Linked DNA regions of Microbaculum marinisediminis. The protein of the gene in region 1 interacts with the protein of each later gene in a pairwise test. Links are inferred from orthologs where the notes say so. Each region holds a gene or a part of one and is shown on either strand. Other genes may lie near its edges.

Region 1 (7,141 bases):
CGCATCTACGCCGACCGCGCCATCGACCTGACCGTCGATATCGAGGCCGGATCGCGCTTCCAGGGCGAGCGCCAGGACCTGGAGGAGCTGTTCGGCAACCTCGTCGACAACGCCTTCAAGTGGGCGACGTCGCAGGTGCGGCTGAGCTGCCGGCAGGCCCCGGACGGCGACCGAAAGATGCTCGAGATCGTCGTCGAGGACGACGGTCCGGGCTTGAGCGAGGCGGAATGCCGGGACGCGATGCGGCGCGGGCGGCGGCTCGACGAGACCCAGCCGGGCTCCGGCCTCGGCCTGTCGATCGTCCGCGACCTCGCCGAGCTCTACAATGGCAGCTTCGCGCTGTCGCGCTCGCCGCTCGGCGGGTTGCGCGCCGCGCTGCGGCTGCCGGCGGCCTGACCCCGTTTTGATGGCCCCGTTCGCCCCCCTGCGATCCCCCCCGCGACCATTCGCGACCATGATCGCCCCGAAAGCCATCGTTCCGCCCCATTTCGCCGCAAGGTCCGGCATCCGACGTTCGCGGGGCGTCGCCTATTGCCCAAACGACCGGCGCGCAGGGCTGCACCGCTGGCACATGATGAGGAAGAAACAGAAATGCATCTAGCGAAGTTCGTCGCCGTAGCGGCGCTCGGCCTGTCCGTCGCCGCCTGCAATGGCGATCGCGGCGGCGAGACGCTCGGCACCGTGGTCGGCGCGACCGCCGGCGGCATCATCGGCAATCAGTTCGGCTCCGGCGGCGGCCGGGCGCTGGCCACGGTGGCGGGCGTCGCCGTCGGCGGCCTGATCGGCAACCGTATCGGCGCCTCCGTCGACGAGGACGCGCGCCGCCGCGCCATGGAGGCCGAATACCAGGCGCTGCAGTACGGCCCGCCGAACACGCCGGTGGTCTGGCGCGAGCCCGACCAGGACGTCTATGGCGAGGTCGTCCCCGGCGCGCCCTTCCAGCGCGGTGGCCAGGATTGCCGGGACTACACCCACACCATCTACATCAACGGACAGCCGGAAGTCGGCCGCGGCACCGCCTGCCGTATGCCCGACGGCACCTGGCAGACCGTTTCCTGACAGGCTGTCGCCTGACGGCATCCGCCGGCCGGAATCGGAAAAAGGGGAGGCCTGGCCTCCCCTTTTTTGCCCTCAGCGAAGGGTGTTTCAGCCTTTCTTAAGCCGCTCCGCCCACCATTCGCCGCCGAAGTGTTACCCCAACCGGCGCGTGGAAGCGCGAACGGACGTCAAGCATGACCGCCGACCCTCAGGCCCTGGAGCAGGTGAAATCCTATCTCGCGACGTTGTCGCCGCGGTTGCGCGCGAAGCTCGTCAGCGAGATCGAGGCACAGCGCCTGAACGGCGGCGCCGACGCGGCCCAGGAGGTCGTCCTCGACCTGCTGCGCGGCGTCATGCGGGCCGAAACGGCGCAAGCCAGGCGATCGGGTACGCCGGAACGGGTGTTCAGCGAGCCGCTGGAGCCGTTCCTGGTGGACGAAGTCGGTTCGCGGAAGCTTGAGGGCATCATCGCCCGCCAGTCGCTCGATGCGCTGTGGCGCTGGCTGCAGCGCCAGGACGCGATCGGCGCGGCCCTGCACCGGGCGACCGCGGACGCCAACGCGGCCCTGCTTGCGGGCGACGACGAACGCGCCGCGGGCATCATGGCGGGCCTGCGCGCCGACATCGTGCCCGTCATCGAGGCAGCCCTGGCGGAGGTGGCCGACGATCCGCGCGGGCAGATGAAGTTCGCCATGCAGCTTGATGGCCAGCGCGGCTTCGACGACCTGCGGGACATCGTGACGGTGATGCGCCTCGAGGCGCGCATCAACAAGGTCGTCGCCAGGCTGCCGGCGACGATCGACGATGTCGACGACGATCTGATCGCGAAGATCGTGCATCGGACCCGGGATGCGGACGGCGATCTGCTCTATCTGCTCCTGCCGGTCTATCGCCGTCTTGCCCATCCCGCCCAGATCATCCGCATCCTCACCGAGTACGAGGACACCGACCAGGGCCGCCGGCTTGTCGAGAGCCGCTTCGCGCCCTGCGCCGAGATCGTGCTGACCGACGTGGAGCTCGCCGCCGACCGGATCGCCGCCCATATGGGCCGCCCGAGCGAGTTCGACCGGCTCCTGGTGGCGATCAAGCGATTCTACACCCTCGCCAACGGCCTCGGCGTCGCGATCGAGCTGGACGACGCGACCGGCTGGCTGCGGCGCCTTACCGACCAGCGCAAGCGCGCCTCCGAGATCTTGTCGGCCGAGGTCCAGACCATTCCCGGCGCGGTGCGCCGCGCGATGCGGCCGCGCCGCCGCGACGGCGAGCCCGCCGCCGCCTCCCAGGACGACATCCAGGACGCCGAACACGCGGTGCGGCTCATGGTCGCGCTCAAGCCCTATCGCGGCGAGCTCGCCGTCAACGCGTTGCTCGGCTCCGTGGTCGGCCAGGTCGAGACATTTGTCGAGGCGGCGAATGCCGCGATCCTCCACGACATCCGCAAGTCGAGCGGTAGCGCGCTGGCCGCCGCGCGCCGCGATCTCGACGTCGCCGTGCGCATCAACACCGTGGTCTTCGGCGAAACCTACGCCTCCCTGCTCAAGCGCTCCGGCGATGCCGCCGGCCCCGTGCCCAGCCGTTTCGATCTGTACGAAGAAGACGACGCGGACGGCGAGGCCGGCGACGCCTCCGCCGCGGCCTGACCCGCCCACGCTCGATTCCCACGGCCCGATCGCCCACGCCGCGATCTCCTACGCCCTGATCCCCCACGCCTGATCCGCCGCACACTGATCCACCGCCCCAGGGCCCGGCGGGGCCGGGCTCGCGACCCGCTCCATCCCGTCTCCGCATTCCCCCGCGATAGCTGACCCACGCGATTGTTACGCCGGTGCGACGGTTTTGCGGTTTCGCAAAACGGTGACGACGCGCTATCTAGGCATCGTCGGGCGGACCCCTTCCGCCCCCGGACGGAGCGCACCTATGGTCCTTTGGGTGGTTTTCGCGGTTATGACCGGCGTCGCCATATTGGCGGTGCTGGCGCCGTTGACGCGAGGCCGCTCGCCCGCGCGGAGCGGGCAGGAGTCCGATCTGGCCGTCTACAAGGACCAGTTGCGCGAAATCGACGCCGATCTTGCGCGCGGCGTGATCGATGCCTCCGAGGCCGAGGCAGCACGCGCCGAGGTCGGCCGCCGGCTTCTGGCCGCCGACCGGGCCGCCCGGGACGCGCGGGTCAGCGCCGCTCCGGTATCGCGGGCGGCGGTCACGGCCGTCATCGTGCTGGTGCCGGCCATCAGCCTCGGTACCTATCTCGTGCTCGGCTCCCCCAATCTCCCCGGCCAGCCGCTGTCGGCGCGCATGGAGCGCCCGCCGCAGGAGCAGGACGTCGAGATCCTGATCGCCCGCGTGGAGGACCACCTTGCGAACGAACCTGAGGACGGGCGCGGCTGGGAGGTGCTGGCACCGGTCTACATGCGGCTCGGCCGCTTCGACGAGTCCGTCAACGCCTACGCCAATGCCCTGCGGCTGCTCGGCTCGACCGCGGAGCGCGAGGCCGACTACGGCGAGGCGCTCGTGACCGCCCGCGACGGCGTCGTCAGCGAAGAGGCGCGTGCCGCCTTCGCCCGCGCGCTGAAGCTCGATCCGAGGATGCCGAGGGCGCGGTACTTCGTCGCGATCGCGGCCGAACAGGACGGCGATACGGACACGGCGAAACGGCTCTGGCGTGCGCTTCTGCTGGATTCCCCGGCCGGTGCGCCGTGGCGCGCGACGGTGGAACAGCGGCTGGCGGCGCTGGACGGCCCGAATGCCCCAGATCCCAGCGCCCTAGGTCCCAGTGCCGAGGACATTGCCGCCGCCCAGGATATGTCGGCCGAAGATCGCGGCCAGATGGTCGCCGGCATGGTCGAGCGTCTGGCCGGCCGCCTGGCCGAGGACGGCAAGGATCTCGAGGGTTGGTTGAGGCTGGCGCGCGCCTATGTTGTGCTGGGCGACCCCGACAAGGCCCGCGAGGCCCTGGCTTCGGCGCGGGAAAATTTCCCGGACGACGCGGCGGCGGCCGGCCGGATCGACGACGCGGTCAGGTCGCTCGGGCTCGGAAGCACGTGAGCGCCGCCATGACGTCGCAATATTGGTCGTGAGGCGGATAGAGAGGTTGAAACGCGAATGACCCGCAAGCAGCGTCGCCTGGTTCTGATCGGCGTGGCCGGCGTCGTCCTGTTTTCCGCCGTCGGGCTGATGCTGGCGGCGTTCCAGGACAATATCGTCTTCTTCAACAGTCCCAGCGACGTCATCGCCAACAAGACGGCGCCGGGCAAGCGCATCCGGCTCGGCGGCCTCGTCGAGGACGGCAGCGTCCAGCGCATGGACGGCACCACGGTGCGCTTCACCGTCACCGACACCGCCAACGTGATGCCGGTGGTCTATACCGGCCTGCTGCCGGACCTGTTCCGTGAAGGGCAGGGCGTGGTCACCGAAGGCGCGATCGGCGCGGACGGGGTCTTCGTCGCCGACACCGTGCTTGCCAAGCACGACGAGAACTACATGCCGCGCGAGGTCGCCGACGCGCTCAAGCAGGACGGCCACTGGATGGGCGAGGAGCAGGCCCAGTGAACGGGACCGTCCGCGCCCGCCGCCCCAGGGCCGCCATCCGAGCCGCGATAGGGGCTTTGGTGGCGACGGGGACAAGCGACGGCACAGTCGCGCGCGAACGGACGACGAAGTCGAAGATGCGCCCTGGGATGCGCCCTGGACAGGCTCCAGGTGGCGCTGCGAGGATTGCCGCCAACCTGGAAGGGAAATAGCCGTGGTTCCGGAGATCGGCCATTACGCTCTCGTTCTGGCGTTCGCGCTGGCGCTGGTGCAATCGGTGCTGCCCCTGTGGGGCGCGCGGCGCGGCGATCAGGCGCTGATGTCGGTGGCGCCGCCGGCGGCCGTCGGCCAGTTCCTCCTCGTGCTGGTGGCCTTCCTGATGCTGATGGTCGCCTATCTCCAGTCCGACTTCTCGGTGGTCAACGTCTGGGAGAACTCCCATTCGGCCAAGCCGCTCTTGTTCAAGATTTCCGGCGTGTGGGGCAACCACGAGGGCTCTATGGTCCTGTGGGTGCTGATCCTCGCCTTCTTCGGCGCCTTGGTCGCGCTCTTCGGCGTCAACCTGCCCGATACCCTGCGCGCGACCGTCCTGTCGGTGCAGGCCTGGATCGCGGCGGTCTTCCTGCTGTTCATCCTGGGCACCTCCAACCCGTTCCTGCGCATTCTCAATCCGCCGGCGGAGGGCAGCGACCTCAATCCGATCCTGCAGGACGTCGGACTGGCGATCCATCCGCCGCTACTCTACGGCGGCTATGTCGGCTTCTCGATCGCCTTCTCCTTCGCCGTCGCCGCGCTGATCGAGGGGCGCGTCGATGCCGCCTGGGCGCGCTGGGTGCGGCCGTGGACGCTGGCCGCCTGGTGCTTCCTGACGCTGGGCATCTCGGTGGGCTCCTACTGGGCCTACTACGAGCTCGGCTGGGGCGGCTGGTGGTTCTGGGACCCGGTCGAGAACGCCTCGTTCATGCCCTGGCTCGCCGGCACGGCGCTGCTGCACTCGGCGATCGTCATGGAAAAGCGCAACGCGCTGAAGATCTGGACGATCCTGCTCGCCATCCTGACCTTCTCGCTGAGCCTGCTGGGCACCTTCCTGGTGCGCTCCGGCGTGCTGACTTCCGTCCACACCTTCGCCTCCGACCCGACCCGCGGCGTGTTCATCCTCGCCATCCTGGTCCTCGCCGTCGGCGGGGCGCTGACGCTGTTCGCCTGGCGCGCGGGATCGTTGCAGACCGGCGGCGTCTTCGCCCCGATCAGCCGTGAGGGCGCGCTGGTGCTCAACAACCTGCTGCTGACGGCTGCCTGCGGCGTGGTCCTGGTCGGCACCCTCTATCCGCTGGCGCTCGAGGCCGTGACCGGCGACAAGATCTCGGTCGGCCCGCCGTTCTTCGACGCGACCTTCGCCCCGATCATGGTGCCGCTGCTGATCGCGGTGCCGTTCGGGCCGATGCTGGCCTGGAAGCGCGGCGATCTCTATGCCGCCACGCAGCGCCTGATGGTCGCCGCCGGCATCGCGCTCGCCGTCATGATCGGCGCCTACGCCTACGCCTATGGCGGCCCCGTGCTGGCCCCGGTCGGCATCGGCATCGGCGCCTGGCTGATCCTCGGCGCGATCTCGGAGATCACCTTTCGCTCGAAGCTGTTTTCCAGTCCGCTCGCCACCGGCCTGCGCCGCGCCGCCGGCCTGCCGCGCTCGGCCTGGGGAACGGCGCTCGCCCATATGGGGGTCGGCGTCACCGTCATCGGCATCGTCGCGGTGACGGCCTACGAGACCGAGACGATCGTCGCGATGAAGCCTGGCGACACGATCGACGTCGCCGGATACGAGCTCACCCTGGACGGCTTCTCGCCGTTCCAGGGACCGAACTACCGCGACCAGGTCGGCCATATCACGGTGCGCAGGGGCGGCGCCGAGATCGGCGTGCTCAATCCCACCCGCCGCGTCTACCTGGCCAGCGGCCAGCCGACGACGGAAACCGGCATCCGCACCATGGGCTTCAGCCAGCTCTACGTTTCGCTGGGCGAGGGCAGCGGCGACGGCTCGGTCGCCGTGCGCGCCTATTACAAGCCGCTGGTGACGCTGATCTGGCTCGGCACCATCTTCATGACCGTCGGCGGCGTGGTGTCGCTGTCCGACCGGCGCCTGCGGGTCGGCGCGCCGCGTCGGGCCCGCGCGCGGGCTCCGGTCCCGGCGGAGTAGGTCCCATGCGCCGCCTTGTTCTCGCCCTTGCCGTCTTCGCCGCGCTTGCCGGTCCCGCCGCGGCTGTCCAGCCCGACGAGATCCTCGACGATCCGAAGCTGGAGGCGCGCGCGCGCGACATCTCGGCGGGGCTGCGCTGCCTCGTCTGCCAGAACCAGTCGATCGACGATTCCGATGCCCCGCTCGCCCGCGACCTTCGTATCCTGGTGCGCGAGCGGCTGCAGACCGGCGACAGCGATCGCCAGGTCGTCGACTACATCGTCGACCGCTACGGCGAGTTCGTGTTGCTCAATCCGCGCCTTTCCGCCCATACGCTGATCCTGTGGGCGGCGCCGGTGGTGCTGCTCGTCTTCGGCGCGATCGGCGTGTTCGTCGCCGCCCGCC
Region 2 (7,149 bases), on another replicon or contig:
GTGCCGTATTCCTTGCCGGCGAACACCACCAGCGGCACGTTCTCGCCGCGATACTTCATCGCCGCGTCGTAGATCGACATCTCCTTGCCATCGGGATGATGGATCGTCACGCCACCTTCGACGCCCGGCACCATCTGGTTCTTGATGCGGATGTTGGCGAAGGTGCCGCGCATCATCACCTCGTGGTTGCCGCGCCGCGTGCCGTACTGGTTGAAGTCGATCGGCTTCACCTTGTTGCCGACCAGGTACTGGCCGGCCGGGCTGTCCGCCTTGATCGAGCCGGCCGGCGAGATGTGGTCGGTGGTGATCGAGTCGAGGAACAGGCCGAGCACGCGAGCGTTCTCGATGTCGGTCACCGCCTCGGGCTCGCGCGCCATGTCGACGAAGTAGGGCGGGTTCTGCACGTAGGTGGACTTCGACTCCCAGCCGTAGGTCAGGCCGCCCTCGACGGCGATCTTGCGCCAGTGGCGGTCGCCCTTGAACACGTCGGCATACTTCTCGCGGAACATCGACCGGGTGATCGTCTTGTGGACGACGTCGGCGACCTCCTCGGACGACGGCCAGATGTCCTTCAGGTACACCGGATTGCCCTTGCGGTCCGTGCCGATCGCATCCTTGGTGATGTCGATCTGCATCGAGCCGGCGAGCGCGTAGACGACGACCAGCGGCGGCGAGGCCAGATAGTTGGCGCGCACGTCCGGATTGACCCGGCCCTCGAAGTTGCGGTTGCCCGACAGGACCGAGCAGGCGACGAGATCGGCCGAATTGACCGTCTTCGACACCGGCTCGGGCAGCGGCCCGGAGTTGCCGATGCAGGTGGTGCAGCCGAAGCCGACCAGGTTGAAGCCGACCTTGTTGAGCTCCTTCTGCAGCCCCGACTTCTCCAGGTACTCGGCGACCACCTGGCTGCCGGGCGCCAGCGACGTCTTCACCCACGGCTTGGGCTTGAGCCCGAGCGCGGCGGCGTTGCGGGCGACCAGGCCGGCGGCCATCATCACGTAGGGGTTGGAGGTATTGGTGCACGAGGTGATCGCCGCGATCACCACGTCGCCGTGGCCCAGATCGAAGCTCTCGCCGTCAACCTCGGCGCGCCGTTCGATCTCCTCGCCCTTGCCGAACTCGGTCTTCAGCGCCTCGACGAATTTCGGCTTGGCCTCGGACAGCAGGACCCGGTCCTGCGGCCGCTTCGGACCGGCGATCGACGGCTCGACGTCGCCGAGGTCGAGTTCGAGCGAATCGGTGAAGACCGGATCCTTGGCGCGCGCGGTGCGGTACATGCCCTGCGCCTTGGCGTAGGCCTCGACCAGCTCGATACGCCCCTTGGCGCGGCCGGTCTGGTTCAGGTAGCGGATCGTGTCCTCGTCGATGGGGAAGAAGCCGCAGGTCGCGCCGTATTCCGGCGCCATGTTGGCGATCGTCGCCCGGTCCTCGAGCGGCAGGTGGTTGAGGCCGGCGCCGTAGAACTCGACGAACTTGCCGACCACGCCCTTCTGGCGCAGCATCTGGGTGACGGTCAGCACCAAGTCGGTCGCCGTCACGCCCTCCTTGAGCTTGCCCGTCAGCTTGAAGCCGATCACCTCGGGGATCAGCATCGAGATCGGCTGGCCGAGCATCGCGGCCTCAGCCTCGATGCCGCCGACGCCCCAGCCCAGCACCGACAGGCCGTTGACCATCGTCGTGTGGCTGTCCGTGCCCACCAGCGTGTCCGGGAAAGCCTGCTCCACGGTATTGGTCTTGCCCTTGGCGTCCTTGGTCTTGAACTTCTTGGTCCAGACGGTCTGGCCGAGATACTCCAGGTTCACCTGGTGGCAGATGCCGGTTCCGGGCGGCACCACGCGGAAGTTGTCGAACGCTTCCTGACCCCAGCGCAGGAAGCGGTAGCGCTCGCCGTTGCGCTCGTATTCACGATCGACGTTGACCTTGAAGGCGCGCTGGTTGCCGAACGCGTCGACGATCACCGAGTGGTCGATGACCAGATCCACCGGCACCAGCGGATTGATCTTCTTGGGATCGCCGCCGAGCGCGGTCATGGCGTCGCGCATCGCGGCGAGGTCGACGATCGCCGGCACGCCGGTGAAGTCCTGCATCAGCACGCGCGCCGGGCGGAAGGCGATCTCGCGGTCGGACGACCGCTTGCGCAGCCAGCTCGCCATCGCCTTGATATCGGCCTTCTTGACGGTGCGCCCGTCCTCGTTGCGCAGCAGGTTCTCCAGAAGGACCTTGAGCGAATAGGGAAGCGAGGAGATGTCCTTGAGACCGTTCTTCTCGGCCGCCTTGAGGCTGAAATACTCGTAGGTCTTGTTGCCGACCTTGAGGGTCTTGCGGGCTTTGAAACTGTCGAGGGAGGTGGAGGTCACTGCGTCGGCCTCTTGCGTTCGGGGGTTCAGGGCGAGATGGGGCAGCGTCCACGGTGCGCAATATGACCACGACTTACGTCGCAGGCGCCGGCCCGACTTGCCGGGTATATAGAGAATTTCTAAGAGTGGTGCCAATACGACGTGAGAAAGGCGAGGCCCGTCCCGCACATGGCGACCCGATCGCGCGCCCGATACAGATCCGCATGAGGCCGTCACCATGAAGCTGGTGGGAGACGATCTCGCGTGCGTGCGCGGCGGCCGCGAGGTGTTTTCCGGCCTCGGTTTCGCGGTCGATGCCGGCGAGCTTCTGGTGCTGCGCGGCCCCAACGGCGCCGGCAAGTCGTCGCTCTTGCGCCTCGTCGCCGGGCTGGTGCCCGTGAGCGCGGGCCGGCTCCGCCTCGACGGTGCCGCCGAGGACGTGCCGGTCGGCGAGTACGCCCACTATGTCGGCCATCTCGACGCGCTGAAGCCCGCGCTCACCGTTGCCGAGAACCTCGGCTTCTGGGCCGGGATGCTCGGCCGGCGCAAGGCCGATACAGGCACTGCGCTCGCGGAGGTCGGCCTTGCCGCGCTCGCCGACTTTCCCGCCGGCATCCTGTCGGCCGGCCAGCGCCGGCGCCTTGCGCTCGCCCGCCTGATCGCCTGCGAGCGGCCGCTGTGGCTGCTGGACGAGCCGACGACGGCGATCGACGCGCAGGCGCGTGCGCGCCTATTCGACCTGATTCGCGCCCATCTCGCCGGCGGCGGCCTGGCACTCGTGGCGACCCATGACGCGCTGCCCTTCGAGACGCGGGTGCTGGAGATGGGCGGCCCCGCGCCAAACCCGGCCCGGAACGATGCCGGCGCTGAAACGGGTGCCGATACTGGAGGGGACGCGACATGACCGGCGCCGTCGCCGCCCTGTTCCGCCGCGAGATCCGCCTGTCGCTGCGCGTCGGCGGCGGCGCCATGATGGGCGCGGTGTTCTTTCTGATCGTCATCGCGCTGATGCCCTTCGCCATCGGCCCCGACCTGAACCTCCTGAAGCGGGTCGGCCCGGCGGTCCTCTGGATAGGCGCGCTGCTGGCCACCCTGATCGGCCTCGACCGGCTGTTCCAGGCCGATCACGAGGACGGCTCGCTCGACCTCCTGACCATGACCGAGACGCCGCTCGTCGTCATCGTCGCGGTGAAGGCGATCGCCCACTGGGTGACGACCGGCCTGCCGCTGGTCGTCGCCGCGCCGCTGCTCGGGCTGATGCTCAACGTCGATCCCGCCGCCCTCGGCGCCGTCGCGCTGACGCTTCTGGTCGGCACGCCGGCGCTGACCTTCCTGGGCGCCATCGGCGCGGCCCTGACGGTGGCGCTGCGCCGCGGCGGCCTGCTGGTTCCGGTGACGGTCTTGCCGCTGACGGTGCCCGTGCTCATCTTCGGCGTCGGCGCGACGGACGCGGCGATCACCGGCCCGGTGCCGATGTCGACGCCGCTTCTGGTCCTTGCCGCGTTGACGCTTCTGAGCCTCGTTCTCGCCCCGATCGCCGCCGCCGCGGCGCTGAAACTGGCGCTGGAGTAGGAATAGCCGTGCCGCGACGTTGTTTCGTATCTCAGTTCCGCCGAACTTTGTGCCATAACAGGCGGCGAAGGATCGCGTGATGATCGAACTCGCCAACCCGACCCGATTCATGGCGTACTCCGAACGCCTGCTGCCCTGGCTGTGGGCCGCGGCCGCGCTTGTCTGCGCGCTCGGCCTTTTCCTGGCCTTCCGCGCGCCCGCCGACTACCAGCAGGGCGAGACCGTGCTGATCATGTACATCCACGTGCCGGCCGCCTGGCTGGCGATGATGTGCTATTCGATCGTCGCCGTGTCGTCGCTGGGCACGCTGGTCTGGCGCCACCCGCTCGCCGACGTCTCGGCCAAGGCCGCAGCCCCGATCGGCGCCGCCTTCACCTTCCTGGCGCTGGTCACCGGCTCGCTGTGGGGCAAGCCGATGTGGGGCACCTGGTGGGTGTGGGACGCGCGCCTGACCTCGGTGCTGATCCTGTTCCTGATGTATCTCGGCCTGATCGCGCTATGGCGCGCCTTCGACGATCCCGCCCGCGCCGCGCGGCCCGTCGCGATCCTGGCGCTGGTCGGCTTCGTCAACATCCCGATTATCAAGTTCTCGGTCGACTGGTGGAACACCCTGCACCAGCCCGCCAGCGTCTTCCGCCTCGACGGGCCGACGATCGATTCCTCGATGCTGTATCCGCTTCTGACCATGGGCGTCGGCTATACGCTCCTGTTCTTCGCCCTACATACCGCGGCCATGCGCAACGAGGTGATGCGCCGCCGGGTCCGGGCGCTGCGCGTCAGGGCGGCCGGCGCGCTGGCGCCCGCGCAATGACCAGATCGAGGAGCTGAGCCAATGGTCGACCATCTCGGATTCATCGTCGCCGCCTATGCCCTGACCGCCACCGTGCTGCTCGGCCTCGTCGTCTGGGTGGTCGCCGACGGCCGCGTCCAGAAGGCGGCGCTGGCCGAACTCGACAGGCGCGGCGTGCGCCGCGCGGGCGGCAACCGATGACCGCCGAGGACACCGCTCCCGGAAAGTCGGGGCCCGGGAATCCGGCGCCCGAGAAATCCGCGCCCGCGAAAGCCGCCAGACCGAAGCGCTCGCTGCTCGGCCGCATCGTCGTCGCCACGCCGCTGGTGGTGTTCGCGGGTCTCGCCGGGCTGTTCCTGTTCCGCCTCTATGCCGGTGACCCGAGCGTCGTGCCCTCCGCCCTGATCGGCCGCGAGGTGCCCCAATTCAGCCTCCCCGCCCTCGACGGCCTGGTGGAGGACGGCAAGGCGGTGCCGGGCTTTTCGACCGACGACCTCAAGGGCCAGGGCGTGACCGTGGTCAATGTCTGGGCGTCGTGGTGCGTGCCCTGCCGCGAGGAGCATCCCTTCATCGAGGCCCTGGGCGAGGACGACCGCTTCCGCGTCTTCGGCCTCAACTACAAGGACGGCGCCGACAACGCCCGCCGCTTCCTCGGCCGCTACGGCAATCCGTTCGATGCCGTCGGCGCCGACGAGAAGGGCCGCGTCGGCATCGACTGGGGCGTCTACGGCGTGCCCGAGACCTTCGTCGTCGACAACGACGGCCGCATCGTCTTCAAGCATGTCGGCCCGCTCAACGCGCGCTCGCTGGCCGACCGGCTGATGCCCGAAATCGAGAAGGCGCTGAAGCCGAAGCCCTCTTCCTGATGAAGCACTCGTCGTGACACCGCGTCGGACGGATTGATTTTGCCGCGCGCTTGACGGCACCATTTCACGTCATGAGCGATCTCGAGCCCGACTTCCACCACACCGTCCCGCCCGGCGACACGCTGGAGCGGCGCGTGTGCACGCGCTGCGGCTTTGTCCACTACGACAATCCCAAGGTCGTCGTCGGCTCGGTGGTCCGGTCGCAGGGCGGGATCCTGCTCTGCCGCCGCGCGATCTTCCCCCGCCGCGGCTTCTGGACGATCCCCGCCGGCTATCTGGAACTGAACGAAGCCCCCGATGCCGGCGCCCGCCGCGAGGCGTTCGAGGAGGCCAACGCCGAGATCGCCATTTCCGGCATCCTCGCCGTCTATTCGGTGCCGCGGTTGTCGCAGGTGCAGGTGATCTTCCAGGCGACGCTCGCCGGCGGTTTCTCGCCCGGCGCGGAAAGCCTGGAGGTGAAGCTGTTCGACTGGGCCGACATCCCCTGGGACGAGCTCGCCTTCCCGTCGGTGCACTGGGCGCTGGGCCACGACAGGGCGAGCGAACTCGGCGAGGCCGCCCCGCCCTTCGTCAACCCGCAAGGCCAGACCGGCGACCTGTTTCCCGGCGGCAAGCCGCTGACCCGGTAGGCGGCTCAGGCCTTCTCGGCCTCGTCCTCCAGCCCGTATTTCTTCAGAAGCGGCAGCTGCGCCACGGCGAACAGCATGGTGATCGGCATGATGCCGAACACCTTGAAGCTGACCCAGAAGTCGGTGGAGAAGTTGCGCCAGACGACCTCGTTCAGCACCGCCAGGAAGACGAAGAAGACCGCCCAGCGCCAGGTGATGACGCGCCAGCCCTCCTCGCTGAGCTGGAACACGGTGCCGAAGGCGTATTTGAGCAGCGTGCGGCGGAAATAGAGCCCGGCGACCAGGATCCCGGCGAAGGCGAGGTTCACGATGGTCGGCTTCATCTTGATGAAGACGTCGTCCTGCAGCCACAGCGTCAGCCCGCCGAACACGGTGACGAAGACCGCCGTGACCAGCGGCATCACCGGCACGTTGCGCAGGATGATCCACGAGATCGCAACCGAGATCAGCGTCGCCGGGATGAACAGGCCGGTCGCCCAGAAGATGCCGAGCTTCCAGTTGCCGATGAAGAAGATGACGAGCGGGCCGAGCTCCAGCGCCGGGCGCACCCATTCCGGCGGGCCGGGATGGCGTTCGACGGTTTCGGGACGGGTCATGGCTGGAAACTCCCGATGCGTCCTTTGGGGGATACAGGCAGAGCGGCGGCGCGATCCGCCCCCGAGGGCAGGCGCCGGCGCGGCGTCACGTCACGGTTCCCGGCCGGCATCGCCGCCCTCCGTCGCATCGCCGTCGATCGCCTCTCCGACGATCGCGCGGGCGAACTCGCTCGCCGTGAACGGGTGCAGGTCGTCGACGCCCTCACCGACGCCGATGACGTGGACCGGCAGGCCGTGCTTGGCGGCGATGGCGACCAGGATGCCGCCGCGCGCGGTGCCGTCGAGCTTGGTCATCGCCAGCCCGGTGACGCCGCAGACCTGGCGGAAGATCTCCGTCTGGTTCATGGCGTTCTGGCCCGT

The links.
Region 2: the proteins of ccmE (region 1) and MUB46_RS10550 interact in binary tests that used the Escherichia coli proteins (3 or more experiments, as listed by UniProt). The link is inferred for Microbaculum marinisediminis from one-to-one orthologs.

What each region holds. Positions count from the first base shown.
Region 1 is NZ_JALIDZ010000002.1:347,403-354,543, reverse strand. What follows is about bases 3,073-5,860. They hold ccmE (cytochrome c maturation protein CcmE), read left to right. Parts: upstream 3,073-4,137; coding sequence 4,138-4,584; downstream 4,585-5,860. Other genes in these bases: MUB46_RS04910 (heme lyase CcmF/NrfE family subunit), read left to right, coding at 4,778-5,860; ccmI (c-type cytochrome biogenesis protein CcmI), read left to right, coding at 3,073-4,080. In the rest of the region: MUB46_RS04935 (ATP-binding protein), read left to right, coding at 1-396; MUB46_RS04930 (glycine zipper 2TM domain-containing protein), read left to right, coding at 592-1,059; MUB46_RS04925 (hypothetical protein), read left to right, coding at 1,233-2,678; more of ccmI, read left to right, coding at 2,956-3,072; more of MUB46_RS04910, read left to right, coding at 5,861-6,757; MUB46_RS04905 (cytochrome c-type biogenesis protein), read left to right, coding at 6,763-7,141. UniProt on the Escherichia coli protein: Heme chaperone required for the biogenesis of c-type cytochromes. Transiently binds heme delivered by CcmC and transfers the heme to apo-cytochromes in a process facilitated by CcmF and CcmH.
Region 2 is NZ_JALIDZ010000004.1:347,073-354,221, reverse strand. What follows is about bases 3,058-5,853. They hold MUB46_RS10550 (heme ABC transporter permease), read left to right. Parts: upstream 3,058-3,987; coding sequence 3,988-4,719; downstream 4,720-5,853. Other genes in these bases: MUB46_RS10535 (NUDIX hydrolase), read left to right, coding at 5,636-5,853; MUB46_RS10540 (DsbE family thiol:disulfide interchange protein), read left to right, coding at 4,896-5,564; ccmD (heme exporter protein CcmD), read left to right, coding at 4,741-4,899; ccmB (heme exporter protein CcmB), read left to right, coding at 3,237-3,908; ccmA (heme ABC exporter ATP-binding protein CcmA), read left to right, coding at 3,058-3,240. Also shown: aconitate hydratase AcnA, read right to left, coding at 1-2,357; more of ccmA, read left to right, coding at 2,575-3,057; more of MUB46_RS10535, read left to right, coding at 5,854-6,193; MUB46_RS10530 (septation protein A), read right to left, coding at 6,199-6,789; signal recognition particle-docking protein FtsY, read right to left, coding at 6,880-7,149. UniProt on the Escherichia coli protein: Required for the export of heme to the periplasm for the biogenesis of c-type cytochromes.